DNA from 2 places in the Brumicola nitratireducens FR1064 genome. Region 1 is predicted to be linked to the other one. Evidence: predicted binding sites of a transcription regulator. Region 1 holds the regulator's gene; the other holds the start of a gene.
What was found. The regulator sigma-54, encoded in region 1, starts transcription at its own class of promoters, with help from an activator protein. The targets are predictions, from matches to a motif close to GTTGGCACGNNNNTNGNNT.

Region 1 (4,216 bases):
AAAATCATCACGTTAAAAGGAAATGCGGAGCTTTATCAAAATGCGTTTAGTATAAAAACCGACTCAATTATATACAACATTATAAAAGAGCAATGGCAGGCGCAGAAAGACACCGATAGTCAGCAGCAAGTTGTGACCGTATTTGATGGCGATACTTTGAAAAAAACAAAAGAAGCAATGGAAAAGCAAAAGGAAAATAAAAAGTGAGTACCTTGTTTGCAAAACACCTCGCTAAATCATACAAAGCTAGACAAGTTGTAAGAGACGTTAGCTTGGAAGTGTCCACAGGCCAAATTGTTGGCTTGTTAGGCCCAAACGGCGCAGGTAAAACAACGACGTTTTATATGATTGTCGGCTTGGTACCGCTTGATAAAGGTGAAATTTTTATTGACCAATTAGACATGTCAATTCAACCTATGCACGAGCGTGCGAGACATGGCATTGGATATTTGCCCCAAGAAGCCTCTATTTTTCGTAAATTGACCGTGTATGAAAATCTAATGGCAATATTACAAACACGCAAAGAATTGGCAAAAGATCAACGTGAACAAGAAGCTGACGACTTAATGGACGAATTTAATGTCAGTCATATCAGAAATAATTTAGGCATGAGTTTATCCGGTGGAGAGCGCCGCCGCGTTGAAATTGCACGAGCTTTAGCTGCAAATCCTAAGTTTATTTTACTCGATGAACCATTCGCCGGTGTTGACCCAATTTCTGTTAATGATATAAAGAAGATCATTAAACAATTAAAAGAGCGAAACATTGGTGTGTTGATCACAGATCATAATGTACGTGAAACGCTAGATGTCTGTGAAAAAGCATATATTGTAAGTCACGGTGAGCTGATTGCATCAGGAACCTCTGCTGAAGTACTCAGTAACCAAAAAGTGAGAGAAGTGTATCTCGGCGACCAATTTGTATTATAGGTGTATCATGTTTTGTAACTGGCTTTTATCACCATTAGAAATAACTGAAGGACATCAATGAAACCTTCACTGCAGTTAAAATTTAGCCAACAGCTAACAATGACGCCTCAGCTTCAGCAGGCGATAAAGCTGCTACAATTGTCTACATTGGATCTTCAGCTCGAAATTCAGGAAGCGTTGGATTCCAACCCTTTACTAGAAATTGACGAAAGTGAACACAACAACGACAGCTCAGACAGTGACTCTGAACCTCAAGACTATACTGATAAAAACTCACTCAGTGCGGAGAATTCAGATAACGTTGACAGCCACGACGCACTCGAAAACAACCAAATTCCTGATGACTTACCACTAGACAGCTCTTGGGAAGAATATCTAAGCGCCTCGTCTGCGCCAGCCAACATATCCAACGGCCCCGCAGATGATGACTACATATTTCAGGGCGAAACCACCGAAAATATCCAAGACCATCTAATTTGGCAGATGGAATTAACCCCGTTTTCAGATATAGACCGCTCTATTGCTATTGCGATAATTGACTCAATTGATGAGTCTGGTTATCTCACTGTTAGCAGCGAGGAAATTTTAGATAGCTTACAAAACGAAGAAATTGAATTGGACGAAGTTGAATGCGTTCTAAAACGCATTCAAATGTTCGACCCTATTGGTTCCGGCTCTCGTACTCCTCAAGAGTGCTTAATGGTGCAATTAGCCCAATTTGATCCTGCAACGCCTTGGTTGGCTGAAGCCCGTCTGTTGTTAACAGAACACAGCGACTTGTTAAGCAGCAAAGACTACCGCACATTGATGCGTAAAACTCGATTGAAAGAAGACCAGCTGCGAGAAGCAATGCGCCTATTGCAAACGCTTAACCCAAGACCAGGAAGCACAATTGCCGTTAAAGATTCTGAATACGTTATTCCTGACGTGTCTGTTGCGAAAAAAAATGGTCGTTGGACAGTTGAGCTGAATGGTGATTCTTTGCCACCGCTGATCGTCAATAAAGAGTATGAAGCACTCAGTAAAAGCACTAAAAATTCGAACGATTCACAATATATTAAGTCACACTTACAAGAAGCTAAATGGTTTATTAAGAGCTTAGAAAGTCGCAATGAGACACTATTGAAAGTATCTCACTGTATTGTTCAGCAGCAAATGGGCTTTTTTGAACACGGTCCAGAAATGATGAAACCAATGGTTTTAAATGACGTTGCTGAGATGGTCGATATGCATGAGTCAACTATTTCAAGGGTTACCACCCAGAAGTATATGCATACGCCCAGAGGCATTTTCGAGCTTAAGTACTTTTTCTCTAGCCATGTTTCAACTGAATCTGGCGGTGAATGTTCGTCGACAGCAATAAGAGCACTCATCAAAAAGCTCGTTGCGGCGGAGATTGTCAGCAAACCACTTAGTGATAGCAAGATTGCGCAATTGTTGGCCGATCAAGGAATTCAAGTTGCTCGACGAACCATTGCGAAATATCGAGAGTCCCTCTCGATTCCCCCGTCGAACCAAAGAAAAAGTCTGCTGTAGACTTCATAAGAGGACGTAACATTATGCAAATAAATCTAACTGGTCATCACGTTGATATTACTGATTCACTAAGAGCATACGTCGACAGTAAATTCGAACGATTAGAAAGACACTTCGATCATATTAGTAATGTACATGTAGTGTTAAATGTAGAGAAAATAAATCAAAGAGCTGAAGCAACACTTCATCTCAAGGGTGACGTTGTTCACGCTAACGCTGAACATACTGACATGTACGCAGCCATCGATGGACTGATTGACAAGTTAGATCGCCAAGTTATAAAGCACAAGGAAAAGTCAAAACGACATTAGTCGCCTACGAATTATGATTATATCTGATATTATTTCACTCGACCGCACTGAATGTGCGGTTGAGTGTCAAAGCAAAAAACGAATTTTTGAAGTCATCAGCGAAATTGCAGTGAAGGGAAATCCACAGCTCAATTTAAATGATGTGCTTGCGAGCATGTTGGCGCGCGAAAAAATGGGTAGCACAGGCATAGGTAACGGTATTGCTATACCACACGGCAGAATTGAAGGAATACAGGATATAGTTGCTATCATTGTCACTAGCGAAGAACCGATCCAATTCGATGCAATAGACGACAAGCCCGTAGATATATTTTTCGCTTTATTAGTGCCCAGTGAACAAACCCAAGAGCATCTTCAAACGCTTTCATCTATCGCGCAAAAATTGAGCGATAAAAACATAGTAAAAGCGTTAAGAAACGCTGCTACTAGAGACGAAATTATTTCAGCACTAGCGTAAAAATTAACCACACGGTGAATTATCCCACCGTTTCATAACTGTTATCTACCTCTAAAGGACCTGCACACGTGAAACTCTTGATCATCAGTGGTCGCTCTGGCTCAGGCAAATCAATTGCATTAAGGGCCTTGGAAGACCTAGGGTATTATTGCGTCGATAACATACCCGTAAATTTGCTGCCGACACTTACTCATGCACTCGCCGATGAAAGCGAAAAAGTAGCGGTGAGCGTCGATGTTAGAAACATGCCTAAAATGGCGAATGAGCTTAGCGAAATTGTGGACTTTTTGCCCAGTATTTGGGAAGTTACCATTTTGTATTTAGACGCTAGTGATGATGTATTGATTAAGCGCTATAGTGAAACAAGACGTTTGCACCCGCTCTTCAAACTCAATAAATCACTGGCCGAATCAATTGAGGCGGAACGAGAAATATTAGTGCCTGTATCGGAAAAAGCGGATTTACATATCAACACCGATAATTTATCACTGCACGAGCTTTCAGAACTAATTCGAGAAAGAGTGTTAGGTAAAAAAAGCGCAAACTTAGTCCTAGTATTTGAGTCGTTTGGCTTTAAATACGGCATTCCAAGAGATGCAGATTATGTATTTGACGCCCGTTTTTTGCCTAACCCACACTGGGAGCCCGACTTAAAGCCCTTGAATGGATTAGATGGCCCGGTACAGTTATTTTTAGGGGGACAGCCACTTGTCACCAAATTCATATGGCAAATTCAAAACCTGATATCAACTTGGCTGCCACATTTAGAAAGAAACAACCGCAGCTATGTTACTGTTGCTATAGGTTGCACCGGCGGGCAGCATCGCTCTGTATTTGTGGCAGAGGCGCTTGCAAATAGCTTCCGTGCAAGCCATGGGGATGTACAAATCAGACACCGTGAATTGAAGTTGAGCAAAAAAGAAGAGATTGATCCAAATACACTGAATGAGTCTCAGCATGATCGTTGAAAAGCAACTTACTAT
Region 2 (4,216 bases), 1.2 Mb from region 1:
TGGGTTGAACGCGGCATTGAAACTGACGCGCGGCTTATCTGTGCTCGAGGCGCAGTGTGCCCCAGAAAGCCAAGCTGTTACAGCAAGTGCAGCGGCTGATTGATAGCAACGACTCACCTGTTCTAGCAACAAACAAGCGTTTTAAAAGAGACGGAGCGTTAGCATGTATTCAGGTTACCGTTCTTAGCTCGTTTTTGTTGATGACTTGCTTGGCTTAATCGAGTTACCTCCGGTAACTGCGATGCGCATGGCTGTTTCAACATCAACTGACAGTTCAGTTATTTTATTGGCATCCAAATACAAGGTATAACCGCCTATTTGGTAACTGAAAGGAATATAAACAGCAATCTTGCTTTGTTTTGGAAATAAGACCTCAGCAACGGAATCACCGGTAATAAAGCCAATTAAATGTACACCGTCGGATATTTCTACCGAAACCGCTTTTTTTGTATTTTGGTCTTTCTTAATTTGAAACAAATCGACCGCATCTTTAATGGCACCAAATAAGGTTTTAATCAACGGCACTCTATCAAACAAGGTGTTTGCATGTTCGATAACCAGCCTCACCACATATAGGTTCACCACTATGCCGATTGATGCCAATACCAACAATGCAAGTCCAATGCCTAGCCCGGGAAAATAGTAGGCATTAGGTATAAGAGGAGACAGTAAACTCTCTGTAGTATTGATAAGCCAAGTCAATAAATAAATTGTGATTACGAAAGGGAGTACAGTGAGTAGTCCTTTAATAACCAGTATGAAGATTTTGTTAAACATAGCGTTACGGTAGCCCAATTAGTATTTGCCGCGGTATGCTAGCGCGAATACGTTGAAAAGCCGAGATAAAAGATGTTTACAAGATATTATCGCCTTGCTCTGGGGCTCTCGCTTGGTCCGCTTGTTTGCGGATATCATCATTGTCGCTAGTCAGGTCTTCGTCATGAGACGCGCTGTCGCGGCTGTTTGTGTCGGACTGTTGTTTTATAGAGTTGTTATGTGGCGCACTCTTTGCGCTGCTGGCGCCACGATTATCAGCATCCCGATTAATCGTAATTCCTTCTGGAAAAATAATCTCCCTCGCGTCGTCTGGCATACTAATATTTGCCTGTGAAAAAGCCTTCATCATGTTTTTGATTGCGAGTGAGCGCACTTTCAATAAGCTGTGCTTATGCGTATTAGCCCAAAAATACACGGCTAAATTGTACGTTGATGAGCCAAGTTCTTGAACAAGCACCTGCGGTTCTGGCTCAGCAAGAATAACATCCATTTTTGTTAATACTTGCAAACCAATATCCTGCGCCACTGAAGGATCGTTGTCATAGCCAATACCTATAATAAACTTACCTCGGGTGTTTGGGTTTGCCGTTAAGTTGCGGATGGTGTTCTTATACACTGTCGCATTTGGAATTTGGATGTGGTTTCCATCAAAATCTACCAGCGTGGTTGCGCGAGCCGTCACTTGTTTAACAATGCCCAAATGGCCGCTTACCTCTATTACTTCCCCTAACTTGAAAGGCTTCTGAATATTTAATAACAGACTAGACATAAAGTTTTCTGCTATATCTTTGAAAGCAAACCCGATTATTAAGCCCGCCACGCCAGTACCGCTCAGTAGTGCAATAGCAAAAGCGCTTAATCCAACCAAGCGTAAAAACAAATAAAAACCAAACAAGATAACAATTGCACTGATTATTCGACGAATCACGAGTTGAATTAAGGCACTAGAATGCGCGTAGGTAAGCGGCTTCACAAGCCACTTTGATATCGGTGCTGATAAAAAATAAAAGCCGAATAACAGAATAATACCCAAGGCAATTTGTGGGAGATTCGCAATGAATTCGGCGTAATATGTTTGCATATCTTGCACTAGAATCTGCGTTTCACTTACCGGGTTTTCTAAAATCATGCGAGACTAATCCTTATCACTTAGGCCGTCCTTGAATAAGCTTACCGGATTTGCTGACGACGTGGCTCTACATACTAATTCTTAGTGCTGATGATTGCTATTACTTCTAGCAACATAAGAAAATCCGCTCGATAACTCAATTTAACCAAATCCTGACACGAAAGCTCTGCCAACTTACACAAAAGAGCAGGTAAATTTTTCTGAGTTACTCTGTAAAAAATTCTGAACACCCGCTCTAAAAATTTAAATTGAACATATAAGTCAATGCAATCAATGACTTAAATTTTGGCATCTTATTCGCATACTACTTAATGAACGTCTATAGATTCACAAGGAGAAATATCATGTTGAGTTGGGCAATTCTATTTTTCATCATCGCTATTATTGCGGGTGTATTGGGATTTGGTGGTATCGCTGGAGCAGCATCCGGTATCGCTCAAATATTGTTTTTCATCTTTCTAGCGCTACTTGTCATCTCTTTGGTGGTAAACGCTCTGAGAGGGAAAGACCCATCTGTATAAAGTGACACAAACACGTCGCAAAGATTCATAAAGCGATTGGATTAACAGCAGTATATTAAACAAACACTCAATAAAACGTATAAGGATAAATTATGAAAATTTCATTTAAACAGTTAGGCACATTGTTACTCGCAGCAGTTTTTGCATTCACACTATCTGCGTGTTCAGAGGGACCGGCCGAAGAAGCAGGCGAAAAGCTAGACGAAATAGCTGAAGATGCAGGGAATGCAGTCGAAGATGCTTGCGAAGATGTTAAAGAAGCAACTGAAGCGAAAGACAAAGATTGCTAATTAAAATACGCCCTGCACTTTTATTAAAGATGCGGGGCATTTTACTTTCAGGAGAATCACAATGTTAGACAAGTTAAAAACACTCACTCAATTATCAATTTCGCTACTATTTTTATGTTTAGCCGGTTGCGCAACTATCGAAGGCGCGGGTGAAGACATTGAGTCAGTGGGCGAAATCATTCAAGAGTCAGCAGAAAATAATAATTAAGATGGACCGTAACGGTAAAAACAGGATCAAAGAGAGGATATGTTTTGGAATTCGGAGCGATTAACAACTTTTGGACGCTGATAAATGGCAAAGTTGACTCATGGCTAGAAACGGGCATTAAAATTCTACCTAATATAGTAGTTGCTCTTGTCGTAGTCCTTGCTTTTGCAATTTTTGCTAGACTCACATCCCGAATTGTATCCAAAATTTTGCATGGTGCGTTTGAATCGAGACAGATTGCTGACTTACTCAGTGCAATGTCCAAAGTGGTTGTTTTTGTTGCAGGCGTTTTTATCGCGCTCGAGTTTTTGGGTCTCACTGGGACAGTTACATCCCTATTAGCTGGCGCAGGAATTCTCGGTTTAGCTATCGGCTTTGCATTCCAAGACATGACGGAAAACCTCATAGCGGGCATTGCTATGGGCATCCGAAAACCATTTCAAATTGGCGATGTGCTCGAAGCGGAGGGGGTTTTCGGCACTGTCAAATCGATCAATCTCAGAAACACGGTTGTAGAAACGTTTTTTGGTCAGCTAGAAATTATTCCAAATAAAATACTGTTCAGAAATATAGTGACTAATTACACTACTACTGGCGAAAGGCGTATTGAAATTCCTGTAGGTATCTCATACGCGGACGATGTCATGCACGCCGCTGAGGTTATCAAAAGCGCATTGAGTGAACAAAAATTTGTAACTAAAAAAGATGACTTAAACGTATTTGCCGAAGGCTTTGGCGACAGCAGTGTGAATCTGGTGATCTGGTTCTGGATAAAATACCCGGGACACACTGGGTTTATGAAGGCAAGACATGAGGCTGTCCACCTCATTCACCAAACCCTAATGGAGAACGATATTTTAATTCCGTTCCCAATACGTACGCTTGATTTTGGTGCGAAGGGCGGTGAGAAGTTAAATACCATGTTGTCACAAAAAGATGATTAGAGTCAGGGTTCAACTTAGAAAGTCGATACAGTTTGCCTCGGCTTTTGGAAAATAACTATTATCCAATAAATTATGTGTATGATATGAATATTAAAAGCCAAAGCGGACTGAATAAAATGAACGCTAAATACGCACGAACTCAGCCGTGAATGAATCGAAACAGCAGTATTCAGCTTGGCATTTTCGCTTTTGGCTGATCAACTTACAAAAAATAGCTAGCATAATCGGCGGCAGTTTTTGGTTTATTCCATCCATCCTAATCTCGATAGCAGCTATCGCCGGCGTGATATTGCCAAAAATCCCCTTGCCGGAATTCTTTACAACAGCGCTTGACCATCTCTTCGTTA

Region 2: the regulator sigma-54 is predicted to act here: its motif matches at 2,191-2,209, upstream of GNIT_RS17950 (DUF1328 domain-containing protein).

The regions. Positions count from the first base shown of each region.
Region 1 is NC_016041.1:966,768-970,983, reverse strand. Features, by position in the region: gene lptA (lipopolysaccharide transport periplasmic protein LptA) at 1-207, shown strand, start outside; gene lptB (LPS export ABC transporter ATP-binding protein) at 204-929, shown strand; gene GNIT_RS04215 (RNA polymerase factor sigma-54) at 987-2,465, shown strand; gene hpf (ribosome hibernation promoting factor) at 2,489-2,776, shown strand; gene ptsN (PTS IIA-like nitrogen regulatory protein PtsN) at 2,790-3,233, shown strand; gene rapZ (RNase adapter RapZ) at 3,302-4,201, shown strand; gene GNIT_RS04195 (HPr family phosphocarrier protein) at 4,191-4,216, shown strand, end outside.
Region 2 is NC_016041.1:3,940,597-3,944,812, forward strand. Features, by position in the region: gene GNIT_RS16645 (DUF3612 domain-containing protein) at 1-99, shown strand, start outside; gene GNIT_RS16650 (DUF502 domain-containing protein) at 184-777, opposite strand; gene GNIT_RS16655 (mechanosensitive ion channel family protein) at 854-1,906, opposite strand; gene GNIT_RS17950 (DUF1328 domain-containing protein) at 2,251-2,427, shown strand; gene GNIT_RS16665 (hypothetical protein) at 2,520-2,717, shown strand; gene GNIT_RS17955 (entericidin A/B family lipoprotein) at 2,779-2,925, shown strand; gene GNIT_RS16670 (mechanosensitive ion channel family protein) at 2,970-3,869, shown strand; gene GNIT_RS16675 (DUF2254 domain-containing protein) at 4,015-4,216, shown strand, end outside.